Regions from separate parts of the Proteus sp. fly-1089 genome, predicted to be linked through region 2. Evidence: predicted binding sites of a transcription regulator. Region 2 holds the regulator's gene; the other holds the start of a gene.
What was found. The regulator PhoB, encoded in region 2, activates phosphate uptake and scavenging genes when phosphate is short. The targets are predictions, from matches to a motif close to CTGTCATAAAACTGNCNNAT.
Positions count from the first base shown of each region.

Region 1 (7,696 bases), on a different contig from region 2:
CGGCAATAAATGGCGTTGAGTAAAATGTCAGACCCACAATGCCAGCTAAAAATTCAAAAGAAGGCCAAGAAAGTGTTACGCCTAAGAATGTAATCTCATGAGGCGAGTTTAACCACATCATGGCGCTTTGTGGCAGAATTTCTCCAGATGCAAAATACCAAAAGAATAATTGTACTAACAGTGGAGTATTACGAAATAACGATGTGTAAGCCGTGGCTAACCAGCGTAATGGTGCAAAAGTGCTATCTCTTGCAGCACTAAGGGCAAAGCTCATTAATGTTGCAATGACAATAGTCCAAAAAGAGATAAGCAAAGTAATTAGGAATCCCTTCCAGAGCCAGCTTAAATAGTGTGGCTCAAGAAGGTAATGTGATAGAAATTGCTCAAACATATAATAGGCCTATTGTAGACACCAAACCCCGCAAAGGCGGGGTAGGTGTTTTAATAAAGAAATAACTTTGCTATTGATGAAAGAAAATAGTTATTACTCTTTAAAGATTAAGATTGTGGTGTTTGCTCGGATAATGGCGCAAATTTAAAGTCACCACGAGGCTGAGCTGATTTTGTTTCAGGGCCGAACCAACGGTTATAGATCTCGTCTGCTTTGCCTTCTTTTTCTAGTCTTAATAGCGTGTTATTAATTTCATTAATTAAACGCTCTTCGCCTTTAGCGGCGGCCACAGCTTGGTATTCACGTGTAATGCTAAAAGATGACACTTCAAAATCTGCTTTTATAGCATCAGGAAGGTTGGCTAATAAGCCGACTAATTTTGCATCATCTTGTGTGATAGCTTGTACATTGCCGTTACGTAACGCAGCGAAGGCTAGAGGGGTATCGTCATAAGAGATAACTTTGGTATCAGGATAACGCTCACGTAGCGTGATTTCTTGAACAGTACCTTTATCTGCACCAATTCGCAGTGAGTGAATTTGTTCAGGATTAGTTAAAACCCCTTTACGTGCAATAAATTTTTGTCCAGTTGCAAAGTAAGGAACAGAGAAGTCTACTTGCTTAGCGCGTTCATCGGTAATGGTGAAGTTTGCTGCAATTAAATCGACTTTTTTAGAGCTTAACAGTGGAATGCGGTTTGCTGGGTTTGTTGGACGTAGCTCCAGTTTTACGCCTAAATCTTTGGCGATTTCATTGGCGATATCCGCATCATAACCGGCAAGTTTTTTGGTTTGAGGATCAATAAACCCAAAAGGAGGATTGCTGTCAAAAATCGCGATACGTACAACACCCGCTTTTTTTATATCATCTAATTTATCGGCTTTTGCAATACCAGAGAAAAGGACAGAACCTGCAATTAACACCGTTGCCAAAACACGTAGTTTCATTATTCACCCCAAAGAAAAGAATTATCATCGTTATGTTGGATATCACGCTATCAAGTTGATCTAAGTTCATAAAATAATAAAAATTGATATGGATATGCTTTTAAGGAATAAGATGAGAAAAAGCGTTGAGCAAGTACGGCATTAAATTTATGAGGGAATAAAAAAACAGCGACATAATTATCGCTGTTTGTAAGAGAAGAAAAGAAGAGAGAAATTTATTTAGTGGTATTGCTATCATCACTTTTTGTTAGCATTTTTTCTACTTGGTCGCCACCTAAATGACGGAAATCATGGCCTTTTACGTAATAGAAAATAAACTCACAAATATTCTGACAACGGTCGCCAATGCGTTCAATAGAACGCGCACAAAATAAGGCGGTTAACACACTAGGAATAGTGCGAGGATCTTCCATCATATAAGTCATTAATTGACGGACGATACCCTCGTATTCGTTATCAATCTTAGCGTCTTCACGATAGATGCGTACTGCTTCATCTAAATCCATGCGCGCAAACGCATCAAGAACATCATGAAGCATTTGTATTGCATGTTGACCTAAAGATTCTAAACTGACTAATAATGGCTGATGCTGGTGTGAAAACTTTTCAAGTGCGGTCTTACAGATTTTTTCAGCAACATCACCAATACGTTCTAGCTCAGCGATCGTTTTTGATATTGCCATAATTAAACGTAAGTCACTTGCTGTTGGCTGGCGTTTAGCAATAATTCGCATACACGCATCATCAATGGCGACTTCCATCATATTGACGTTATGATCACCTTGAATAACTTCATTTGCCAGTGCTTGGTCTTGATTGTGCATCGCTGTAATGGCTTTTTTCAGTTGCTCTTCAACAAGCCCACCCATAACCATCAGCTCAGTACGGATATGCTCTAACTCAGCATTAAATTGACCAGAAATATGCTTATTGTGATTTAAATTATCCATTTATTGCCTCGTTATCAGCCATAACGCCCAGTGATGTAATCTTCAGTTTGTTTTTTCGCAGGACGCGTAAATAACGTATCCGTATCGCTAAATTCAATTAACTCGCCTAAATACATAAATGCAGTGTAATCAGAACAACGAGCTGCTTGTTGCATGTTATGTGTCACGATAACCACGGTATATTCTGATTTGAGTTCGCTGATAAGTTCTTCAATACGACCTGTTGAGATTGGATCAAGTGCTGAACAAGGCTCATCAAGCAATAATACTTCAGGGCGAATAGCGATACCGCGTGCAATACATAAACGCTGTTGCTGACCGCCTGACAAACTATATCCACTCTGATGTAATTTATCTTTGGTTTCGTTCCATAATGCAGCCTTTGTCAAAGCCCACTGAACACGTTCGTCCATATCAGCGCGAGATAACTTTTCGAATAAGCGTACACCAAAAGCGATATTGTCATAAATTGACATCGGGAATGGGGTTGGCTTTTGGAACACCATACCAACCTTGGCTCGTAATAATGCGATATCTTGCTTATCCGTCAAGATGTTGTTGCCATCTAGCAGAATTTCGCCTTCTGCACGTTGTTCGCCATAAAGCTCATACATTTTATTAAAAGTACGCAGTAAGGTGGATTTACCACAGCCAGAAGGTCCGATAAAGGCGGTCACCTTATTTTTGGCAATATCTAAAGAGATATTTTTCAGCGCATGAAATTTACCGTAATAGAAGTTCAAGTCACGAACTTGGATTTTATTTCCTGCGTTATCATTAGCCATAATCATTCAACGTTCTCTCTTGCTTAACTTTCTGCGTTAGCCGTGCTTGCGTTTAGCAAACAGCACGCGCGCGATAATATTGATAAATAGAACACAGAGGGTGATAAGTAATACGCCAGCCCAGGCAAGTTCTTGCCACTGTGCAAAAGGACTCATGGCGAACTTAAAGATAGTCACAGGTAAGTTAGCTATCGGTTCGTTTAAGTCTGTGCTCCAGAATTGGTTGGATAGTGAAGTAAATAACAGTGGTGCAGTTTCACCTGCAATACGTGCAATCGCTAATAACACACCTGTAATAATGCCTGATACTGAGGCTTTTAAGGTGATTTTAGAGATCATCTTCCACTTTGGTGTTCCTAATGCATAAGCAGCTTCGCGTAAGCTATCAGGGACTAACTTCAACATATTTTCAGTGGTACGAATAACGATAGGAATTTGCAGTAAAGCAAGTGCAATAATACCTGCCCATCCTGAAAAGTGCTGCATTTGTGCGACCACAATGGTGTAGACAAAGAGTCCGACAACGATGGAAGGTGCTGACAGCAAAATATCGTTAATAAAGCGAGTGGTTTCAGCAAGCCATGAGCGACGGCCGTATTCCGCAAGATAAATTCCTGCAAGAATACCTAATGGTGTTCCAATTACAGTGGCCCAAAAGATGAGCAATCCACTACCGACAATGGCATTCGCCAATCCACCACCATCAGTATTTGGCGGCGGTGTCATTTCAGTGAAAAGCGCAAGGGACATACCATCAACGCCTTTTGTGATTGTTGAGAATAAAATCCACGTTAACCAGAAAAGACCAAATGCCATAGTAGAGACAGATAAAAACAGTGCGATACGGTTTTTTTGACGACGCCAAAGTTGGCGTTTATGGCGCACTCGTAGTTCGCTCTCGGTTTGAACTTGTAATGAAGAAGAGGATGTTTTAGACATATTAACGCGCTCCTTCATTCTTAGATAAACGTAATGTCATAAACTTAGAAATCGCAAGTACGATAAAGGTAATGACAAACAGAATAAGTCCTAATTCCATTAATGCTGCAGTATGTAATCCCGTCTCTGCTTCGGCAAACTCATTGGCTAATGCCGACGTGATACTGTTACCTGGCATAAACAGCGAGGCAGAATCTAATTGGTAGGTATTACCGATGATAAAGGTCACCGCCATGGTTTCACCTAAGGCACGGCCTAATCCCAACATAACGCCACCGATGACACCGTTACGGGTATAAGGCAGAACGATATTCCAAATTACTTCCCATGTCGTACAGCCAATGCCGTAGGCTGATTCCTTCATCATGACAGGTGTCTGTTCAAACACATCACGCATCACAGAGGCGATATAAGGAATGATCATGATAGCGAGGATAACCCCCGCAGCTAAGATACCAATACCAAAAGCTGGGCCTGAGAAAAGCTCACCAACAATAGGAATGGATGAAAGCACATTACCGACAGGTTCTTGGAAATAGGTTGCAAACAGTGGTGCAAAGACAAAGAGTCCCCACATACCATAAACAATACTTGGGATAGCCGCGAGTAACTCAATCGCAATACCTAATGGACGTTTTAGCCAATTAGGCGCTAACTCAGTGAGGAAAAGGGCAATACCAAAGCTGACAGGAACAGCAATAATCAGTGCGATGATTGACGTTACAATGGTACCGTAAATAGGCACTAATGCACCAAACTCTTGTGCCGGTGGATCCCACTCTTTTGTCCATAAGAATGAAAGACCAAACTGCTGAATACTTGGCCATGAGGCAAAAATCAGCGAAACAATGATACCTGTTAAAAGCAAAAGCGTAATTAACGCAGCTAGACGGACTAGTGCGCTGAAAATAACGTCCCCTCGTTTACTAGGGGCCTTTATTACCGTTGTGTGCTCGGCCATAAAGCCTCTTTTAATTTATTACCCCCTGTTAGCATAGCAGGGGGTGAACGTTAACTTATCTCTTAATGGTTGCCGGTTTTATTAGTAAATCGGTTTACCATTACTGTCTTTAATACTTGTTTTCCATGCAGCACGAATTTGTTCTACAACTTCTGCAGGCAATACTGCGTAATCTAGATTTTTCGCTTCTTGATTACCTTTGTCGTAAGCCCAATTGAAGAAATTCAGTACTTCTTTACCTTTTTCTGCATTTTGTTGTTTTTGATGCACTAAGATAAAGGTGGTTGAAGTAATCGGCCATGCGTTTTCACCTTTCTGGTTAGTCAGGTCTTGTGCAAAGCTTTTGCTCCAATCAATTTTTCTTGCTGCGGCACTAAAGCTGTCTGCTGTTGGTGCAATTGCTTCGCCATCAGCTGTGACTAATTTAGTATAAGCAAGGTTGTTTTGTTTCGCGTAAGCATATTCAACATAACCGATTGAACCTGGTACACGTTGAACGAATGCAGCGATGCCATCATTTCCTTTACCACCTAAGCCTGTTGGCCATTTAACGGTAGAGCCAGCGCCGACTTCATCTTTCCATGCATTACTTACTTTTGATAAGTAGCTAGTGAAAACGAAAGAGGTTCCTGAACCATCAGCACGGCGAATAACAGCGATATTCTGGTCTGGTAATTTTACACCTGGATTGAGTTTGGTGATGGCAGGATCGTTCCATTTTTGGATCTTGCCTAAATAAATATTACCGATAGTGTCGCCATCTAAGGTCAGCTCACCTGATTTGATACCAGGAATATTGACTGCCATAACAACACCACCAATCACAGTTGGGAATTGAAATAAACCGTCAGCTTGTAATTTGTCGTCTGCTAATGGCGCATCAGAAGCGCCAAAATCAACAGTATTTGCAATAATCTGTTTAACACCACCAGAGGAGCCAATGCCTTGGTAGTTAATTTTGTTACCCGTTTCTTTCTGATAGGAATCTGCCCATTTAGCATAAACTGGGGCAGGGAACGTTGCGCCAGCACCAGTCAGCGAGGTCGTTGCCTGCGCAGAAAGAGCGGTCATTGAAAACGCAGCGGCAATGACACTAGTCAGGGTGGTACGCATCAGTTTCATAATCCCTCCTGTGGGATAGGTAGAATAATTTTCGACATCTATCAACTTCGGTTACGGTACGCACAGACAATAGGTCAGTTAGATGACAATTAAATGTCTTAATTGTGACAGTTTTATGACAAAGTAAAAAAATGATGAAATATTTAGTGGGGGAAGAAAATACAAAGCAGAAGTAGCGGAATAAAAAAGGGCTTTATCAGAAAGAAAAATTAATCATCCTCATCATCACGCTCTTTTAATGGGAAATTAGCACGGATAAGTAATCCGCCTTTAATGCTATCATCAAGTTCAACATAACCGCCGTGAGCATCCATAATACGGCGAATAATGGATAACCCTAAACCAGCACCTGTTGAGCTACGTGCTTGTTCACCTTGAACAAAAGGTTGGAAAAGACGTTGTCGGTCTTCTTGTGGAATACCGGGGCCGTCATCTTCGACTTGAAACCATGCATATTCTTCATTTTTTCCACTTGAAACACTTATCCAGCCATGGCCATAGCGAGTCGCATTTACAATCATATTGGCAAGTGCTCGTTTTACAGCGGTAGGATTAGCCGTAATATTAATGGATTCAGGATGAAGATGATCTTCACTTATTTTGCCTGAGTTAGATTCAGCCGAAATGACTTCTTGTAATAGATTATTCATATCGCACAGTTCTAAAGACATCTCTTTACCTGTACGCATATAGTCTAGAAACTGGCCAATAATGGCATCGCAATCTTCAATATCTTTATTGATAGAGTCAGCAAGATAGCTATCTTCCGGGCTCATCATTTCAGTAGCAAGGCGAATACGAGTAAGTGGTGTACGCAAGTCATGACTGACACCTGCCATAACGAGTGTTCTATCATTATCTAATGAGCGAATGCCCGATGACATCTGATTAAATGCGCGAATGATTGATCGCATTTCAGAGGAGCCAGATTCAGGGATAGGCGGTGGAATAACCCCTTTACCGATACGACGTGCTGCATATTCTACTTCATTGAGTGGGCGATTTTGAAAACGGTTATAGAGCCAGAAAAAAGCGACAACGATAATAATAAAAATAATTGCTTGCCGATAAACCGGCAGTAAGAAATTTTGCCCTAATTCAGTAAGTGGAACGCGTATCCAAAGAGAGGGGGAAATATGTGTATTGACCCATAAAACAGGGTATTCCAGCGTGTTTTCAATCCAAATTTCAGTTTCTCCACCCAGATATTCAGACATCTGTTCACTTAAATCGTCATCGATTTTAGCCCAATAAAGTCCTTCCTCGAGAGCGGCCTCTTTATCAAAAAAAGAGATGCCTAATTCGCTATAGATTTTATTGCGCAAAGCTGGGGAGATTTTGAGTGGAGTGCCATCAACTAAAATAAGTTCTTCTGGCATTAATGTGCGTATTTCATACGCTAAAACTTTATTAAATTGCTGAAGGCTTGGCCCAACAATAAGGTGCTGCACAACGATATAACTGGCTATCAAACTAAAAAAAAGTAGCGAGATAACCAGAAATAACGAACGTGTCAGTTTATTGTGGGGGGAAAGCCTCAGCCTTCTCATTGAGCACTGGTTCCATCAGGAACAAAGACGTAACCAAGCCCCCAAACTGTT
Region 1 covers NZ_JBEETS010000007.1:142,748-150,443, forward strand. Annotated here, with positions in the region: gene ABN080_RS14970 (amino acid ABC transporter permease) at 1-391, opposite strand, end outside; gene ABN080_RS14975 (ABC transporter substrate-binding protein) at 499-1,338, opposite strand; gene phoU (phosphate signaling complex protein PhoU) at 1,554-2,288, opposite strand; gene pstB (phosphate ABC transporter ATP-binding protein PstB) at 2,303-3,079, opposite strand; gene pstA (phosphate ABC transporter permease PstA) at 3,110-4,012, opposite strand; gene pstC (phosphate ABC transporter permease PstC) at 4,014-4,973, opposite strand; gene pstS (phosphate ABC transporter substrate-binding protein PstS) at 5,055-6,095, opposite strand; gene envZ (two-component system sensor histidine kinase EnvZ) at 6,305-7,645, opposite strand; gene ompR (osmolarity response regulator transcription factor OmpR) at 7,642-7,696, opposite strand, start outside.
Region 1: pstS (phosphate ABC transporter substrate-binding protein PstS) is a predicted target of PhoB. The motif match lies at 6,198-6,217, and genes of this name have one in related genera.

Region 2 (7,696 bases):
ACGTACAGCCCACTGTTCATCAATATCAAAGGTAATATGATGCTGTCCTTGGCTTAGTGAGTTCGCCTCTTGTTGTAATAAAGTTAAAATGGCGGGTATATCAACAATTTTATTTAAATCGATATGAGGAGCTGATTCAATACGGGAAAGTTGTAAGAGCTGCTTTACTAACGTATCCATCCGTTTAGCTTGTTCCTGCATTGTCATTATCGCTTTATGTTCTGTGGATTTTTCTGCATTATTTTCTTCCATTATTTCAAGATAGCCTTGAATAACGGTTAAAGGCGTTCTTAATTCGTGACTCACGTTGGCAAAAAAATCACGTCGTGCATTTTCTAGTTTATTTTTTTCTGTCACATCTCGTGCCACCATTAGGCGTTGATCTTCGCTGTATGGCATCACACGAAACTCCACAATAGAACCATTATTAAGAGAAATCGTTAAAGGGTGACTAAAATCGCCTGCGGTAAAATAGTGCAAGAAATCTGGGTAACGTAATAAATTAAAAATATTTTGCCCGTTGTCTTCTGGCCACCGAAAACCTAATAGATGTTGAGCTAAGCTGTTACACCAAAAAATATTACCTTCATTAGTCATCATTACAACTGCATCAGGTAAGCTTTCAGCTCCGCTTCTAAAGCGCTTAATTAAGTCTCCTAATTCTCGACGTCGTTTACGATTACGTTGCTGTGTTTGTCGAATGCCATAAAAAATAGGCTCCCATCCTCCTCTGCCTTCTGGTGGTAAGACTGAGCGATCGAGCCATAACCATTTAGACAATTTCATCAAATTATAAGCATGCCAAACCAAAGCACTAAAAAGTGATGCCACCAGCAGCCAAGGAAGATGGCCAATAAAAAGTGATAATACAAAGGCAGGTAAGCAAAATAGACATAGCCCCCAAACGAGGGCTTTCCATGATAGTCGTTCTAACACCTGACGATTACTCCCATATTGACTTAGAAACGGGCAGAGAAGCGATATCCCGTTCCTCGTACTGTTTGTATCATTCGGTCATGACCATCTTCTTCAATGGCTTTACGTAAACGACGAATATGCACATCCACGGTACGGTCTTCGACATAAACATTCGTTCCCCAAACATAGTTTAGCAGTTGTTCTCTGCTATACACGCGTTCAGGATGCGTCATAAAAAAGTGCAGGAGTTTAAATTCAGTGGGCCCCATATCAATCGGTTTATCTTGACTAGTTACTCGATGAGAAACAGGATCAAGCGATAATCCATTGAATTCAATGATATCTTCCGCTGACATCGGTGATAAACGCCGTAAAATTGCCTTCACTCGGGCGACAAGCTCTTTAGGTGAAAATGGCTTGATAACATAATCATCAGCACCCGTTTCTAAGCCTTGGACTTTATCTTCTTCTTCCCCTTTTGCCGTTAACATAATAATAGGAATGTCACGAGTATTACTTTCTCGCTTCATCTGTTTTATTACCTGTAAACCGGAGCCTCCGGGGATCATCCAATCTAATAAAACCAGATCAGGGTAAGGATCGATAAGAAAACTCAATGCAGAATCATAATCTTCTGCTTCAATGGGCTGAAAACCATTTTGTTCTAAAACAAAACAGATCATCTCTCGAATTGCGGTTTCATCTTCAACAACAAGAATACGCCTTGCCATACTCTATCCTGTGTAATGTATATAGAGGGTCAAAATGATTATGATGCACTTTTATGACAGATTTATGACTAACCTTAACATTACTGAAATACCATGGTGTTGTTAAGGTAAATAAATCATTTTTCGGTGAAAAATCACTCAAAAAAAGGCTTACTGCTGAGTTTTCACTAAAAAAGCAAGGTGCGCTATACTCTCAGCAAATAAAAAAGAGGGATAGCAATGCGGATTATTCACACATCAGACTGGCATTTAGGGCAATATTTTTTTACTAAAACCCGCGCACAAGAACACCAACAATTTCTTGATTGGTTGTTAGTACAAATCAAAGTTTATCAAGTCGATGCCTTAATTGTTGCTGGTGATATATTTGATACTGGCTCGCCCCCAAGCTATGCCAGAGAACTGTATAACCGCTTTGTTGTTGCAATGAGAGACACACAATGCCAATTGATAATTTTAGGTGGAAATCACGATTCTGTCGCAACACTCAATGAATCTAAATCACTATTGGCGTGTTTAAATACCACTGTTATTGCCAATGTTCATACCGAAACGCCACAAGTACCGCTAATTCTTCGTAAAAAAGATAACACGCCAGGAGCCTTACTGTGTGCGATCCCCTATCTACGCCCTAGAGATATGATAACTAGCCGAAGTGGGCAATCCGGTGCTGAAAAACAAAACGCGCTAAAAGAAGCAATTGCTGATTATTATCAAGTTCAATATCAAGCAGCTCTCGATTTACGTGAACAATTAAACACCAAGATCCCTATTATTGCGACAGGCCACCTGACAACGATTGGTGCAAGTGTGACCGATTCTGTACGTGAAATATATATCGGTACTTTAGAAGCCTTCTCTGCAACCCTGTTTCCTGAATTTGATTATATTGCTCTTGGCCACATTCATCGCCCTCAAGTGGTGAATAAATCAGGGCATATTCGTTACAGTGGTTCTCCAATTCCTTTAAGTTTTGATGAGAGTGGGCAACAAAAAAGTGTCTGCCTTATCGATTTTGAGCAAGATAAATTAACTGAGCTTACGCTACTCCCTATCCCCGAATTTCAGCTATTGCGCACAATTACTGGCTCATTAAAAGAAATAGCCACACAGCTTGATAATTTAAAAAAACAATATGCTGAACCAGATACAACTATCTGGTTGGATATTGAAGTTTCTACACAAGATTATCTCAGTGATATACAAGCGCGTATTCAGGAGCTAACTAACGACCCACTTTTTGATGTGGTTTTATTAAGAAGATCCAGAAAACAACGCCAAGTGCTCATTCAAAATGAAAAAGAAACACTGACAGAATTAACGGTCTATGATGTTTTTGAAAGACGTTTAGAACAACATGATTTTGATTCAGAAGAAACTAAAACACGGTTAACCACATTGTTTAAACAAGCAGTTGAGATGGCAGAACAAGAGGATAACGAAGCAAAATGAAAATCTTAAGTCTGCGCTTTAAAAATATTAACTCCTTAAAAGGTGAATGGAAAATTAACTTTAACCAAGAGCCTTTTGTTAGCAACGGATTGTTTGCGATTACTGGCCCTACAGGTGCGGGAAAAACAACCCTTTTAGATGCTATTAGTTTAGCGCTTTATCATCGAACACCACGATTGGACAAAGTCACACAATCGCAAAATGAATTAATGACACGTCATACTGCGGAGTGTTTGGCGGAAGTTGAATTTGAAGTCAAAGGTGTCGCTTATCGTGCATTTTGGGAACAACGTCGTGCTAATTATAAAGAAGATGGCAATCTTCAGGCACCACAAGCTGAACTTGTCAAAATAAATATCACAGAGGGTGAGGACAAAATATTAGCGAGTAAGATAAGCCAAGTAAAAGAGATGATTATTAATATTACAGGGCTGGACTTTGACCGATTTACTAAATCAATGTTGCTTTCACAAGGACAATTTGCAGCATTCCTTAATGCTGATGACAAATCTCGCGCAGAGTTACTCGAAGAACTCACTGGTACAGATATTTATCGTCATATTTCCCAATCAATCTTTAAACATTGGCGTGAAGAAGAACAAACATTAAAAACACTCAAGCAACAGGCTGAAATGATGGCATTATTAGATGAAAATGCCCGCCAAGCTTTATTAACGGAACAAACAGATCTTTTTGCCAAAGAGAGCCTATTACAAAAAGAACAAGAGGAATATCAAGTAGCAAAACAGTGGCAAGAAAAAGAAATTGAACTCAATAAAAACAAAGCGCTAGCGCAAACTGAGGTTAACTTAGCGCAAGAAGCATTAGTTGCTGCAAAACCTGATATTCAACGTCTTGAAAATAGCGAGCCGGCAGAAAAAATTCGCCCGATTTATGATGAAAAAAATCGCCTATTAAAAGAACAAACTTATATTGAATTACAACTCTCAGCATTAAAAGCAGAAAAACAGCTTATTGAACAACAAAGCCAACCAATTAATCAGCATTTAATTGAAGCACGTGACACATTTAAACAACACAATGAGAAAAAACAGCAGATATTACAAGTTATTCGTGAAAAAGTGACGCCATTAGATAATCAATTAGCCTTGCTACAACAAGATATTTCAACAAAAACACAGCAAAAAAATGCACTCGAAAAAACACAATCAGAATATCTGGAAAAAATTCAATCAACAGCACACCAATTAACAACATCACAAAAACAAGCCAGTGAATTAAATGATTATTTAAGTCAACATACGGCTTATGCTCAACTTGCTGAAAATCTACCTTTATGGCAACGCTATTTTGAGCAATATGATGAAATCACAGAAAAATATCTTATTAGCAAAAAGAGTGAAAAAACAGAGCAAGAAAAAGAACACACTCTCAAACTCGCCTTAGAAAAAGCAACTAAAGCACTAGAGCAACAACAACACAGTCTTAATTTACAGCAACAGCAATTAAAGAAGTTGCAAACACAACTTGAGCAACAAAATAAAACTGATGCAATTACAGATATTTCTCCTCGTTTACAGAAAATATCACAACAAAGAAATGCCCTAGCTAAACTGATGGGATTACAGGCTCAATTACAGCGAGCGATAAAAACAGAACTTCAGCACCAAAAAACTCAGTCAGAAAATCAGCAAAAAATAGTTATGCTGACTGAAAGTATCCACAAAAATGACATTGTTTTAAAAGAGAAAGAACAACATCTTAAAGATTTAAATAATAATTATCTTTTAATACGAAAGTTAGCGGAATATGAAGAAGAGAGACAACGTCTAGTTAAAGATAACCCATGCCCTGTTTGTGGTTCAACAGAACATCCTTATGTTGAAAAATATAAAGAAATTAAACCAGACGAAACAAAAACACGATTAGATCTTTTAACACAACAAGTTCATGCATTAACAATAGAGTTAGTGGAACAAAAAACACAATGCGCTAACTATCAAGCTCAAAACAAAAAACTCAATGAAGATAGTGAACAACTCACTCAAGATATAGCGACATTAAAACAACAATGGCAAATCTTAGCACAAACATACGCACTGCCTGATGCTGACTGCAAAGAAGATGCGTTGACTAAATTAGATGCCAAGCTTGAGGCAGAAGATACTTTACTGAAACAAAAACAATCCAGTTATAACGAATTAGAAACCAAAACTCAGCAAGAATACAAACTGTTATCTGATACTAAGGAGCGGTTTAATCAACAACAGCAAGCTATTCTTTATCAACAAAATGAATTTACTCAACAACAAAAAGAAGTCATCAATAAACAGCAACAAACAGCACAATATTTGCAACAACAGACACAATTAGCACAAGAGATCCAATCTCGTGTTGAACAACAAGGCTATCGGTTATGCCAATTCGAAGAAAAAACTCAATGGCTTAATGCGCGTAAAATAGAGAGTCAACAATATCAATCGACATTAAAAGCACATCAGGAATTACTGCAAATAATTCGTGAATTGTCATTAACACAAGATGAGAGAAAACGCTATTTAGCTGAAACTCAAAAAGAACTTGAGTGTGTCTTAATCCACTTTAAACAACTACATCAACAACAAGAACAGTTGAAAGCACAACGCCAAGCTTTATTCGGAACACAATCCACCGAAGATGCACGTAATGAATTAGAACAAAAAAGTCAGTTATTACAAAAATGTATTGAGCAATACAGCGAAGAAAAAAACCAACTCGAAATTCGTCTAAATCAACTTATTGGTCAATATCAGGAAAATGAAAAATCGTTACAACGGCTTCATACACTTTCACAAAGCATTATTGAGCAATATCACAATAGGTTAAAAAACAGTCCCTTTGCTGACGAAAATGCATTTTTAACATCCTTGTTATCAGTAGAAGAAAGAAACCGCTTACAAGAACAACAAAAACAACGGCTTGATAAGCTACTGCAAGAAAAAACTCGTTTGGATACACAAGAAAAGGTATATCAACAACATTTGTCACAACAGCCATTATTGGCAACACAGCAAAATATCGAACAAATTAATGCTCAATTATTGCTGTTAGAAACACAAATTACTCACTTACAAGAGACAAAATTTCGTATCCAAGAGCAACTACGCACTGATGAAGAAAAACGTAAAGAGCAACAAAGCCTACTTACCCATATTTCTAAACAACAAGCTCAATTTGATGATTGGAGTTATTTAAATGAATTGGTGGGTTCTGCTTCAGGAGATAAGTTTAGTCGTTTTGCTCAAGGATTAACGCTCGATCATTTAATTTATTTGGCCAATCGTCGTTTAGAAAAACTACATGGACGTTATTTCTTACAACGTAAAACACCCGCAAGTCTTGAACTACAAATTGCAGACACATGGCAAGCCGATGCTCTACGAGATACACGTACTCTCTCTGGAGGAGAAAGTTTCTTAGTTAGTTTATCGCTCGCTCTCGCGCTTTCTGATTTGGTCAGTAATAAGACACAGATTGAATCACTATTTCTAGATGAAGGCTTTGGCACACTCGATCCTGATACGCTAGATATCGCACTAGATGCACTCGATAGTCTTAATGCTTCTGGCAAAATTATTGGTGTGATTAGTCACGTAGAAGCCATGAAAGAACGCATTCCGGTACAGATCAAAGTAAAGAAAGCCGGTGGGTTAGGTATTAGCCAGCTTGCTCCTGAATTTAGATATGAAAACAAATAGAATATAAATCAATCAGTTAAAAACTAGGTCGAATATTTTGACGTAGCTGATTAAATTTTTTATATATCAATAAATCACCAATAGCCCCTATAGTATGTCCATAGATTAGCCCAAGCTAAGACACGCTTTAAGCGCTTAAATTTATCAAGGAGACATCATGTCTAACGCATTTACTGATTTAATGAAAAAACGTAGAACAATTTATCATTTAGGTAATCAACTTCCAATTAGCGAAGACAGAGTCACGGCGATTATCAAAGAAGCGGTTAAAGAAAGCCCAACTGCATTTAATTCACAAACATCTCGTGTGGTTGTTCTGTTTGGTGAACAACATCAAAAACTATGGGATATTGTTAAAAATACCCTGAAAAAATTAGTCCCTGCAGAAGCATTTAGTGCAACTGAAGCAAAAATTAATAGCTTCGCCGCAGGTGCTGGTTCAATTTTGTATTTTGAAGATACTGACATCGTAAAAGGTCTGCAAGAGCAGTTTCCACTGTATGCTGACAACTTCCCTGTATGGTCAGAGCAAGCAAGTGGTATGGCGCAACTTTCTGTTTGGACTGCATTAGCAGCAGAGAACGTAGGTGCTTCATTACAACACTACAACCCAATTATTGATGATGAAGTTCATGCAACTTGGGATCTGCCAAAAACATGGAAATTAAGAGCTCAAATGGTCTTTGGTTCAATTGAACAAGAGGCTGGCGAGAAAGATTATATGGAAGATGATTCACGCTTTAAAATCTTCAAATAAGTGTTAGAACAGACATCTGACAAAAGACCCTAGCAATAAGTAATACCCTCTTTTTTTCACTTTCATTCCTTGCCCACAGCCTCTGTGGGCTTTTTTTTTATTACATTCCCACAAAGCAAGAATGGTGGTCTTATGCCACC
Region 2 covers NZ_JBEETS010000002.1:323,832-331,527, forward strand. Annotated here, with positions in the region: gene phoR (phosphate regulon sensor histidine kinase PhoR) at 1-936, opposite strand, end outside; gene phoB (phosphate regulon transcriptional regulator PhoB) at 960-1,649, opposite strand; gene sbcD (exonuclease subunit SbcD) at 1,869-3,101, shown strand; gene ABN080_RS08015 (AAA family ATPase) at 3,098-6,799, shown strand; gene ABN080_RS08020 (nitroreductase family protein) at 6,957-7,556, shown strand.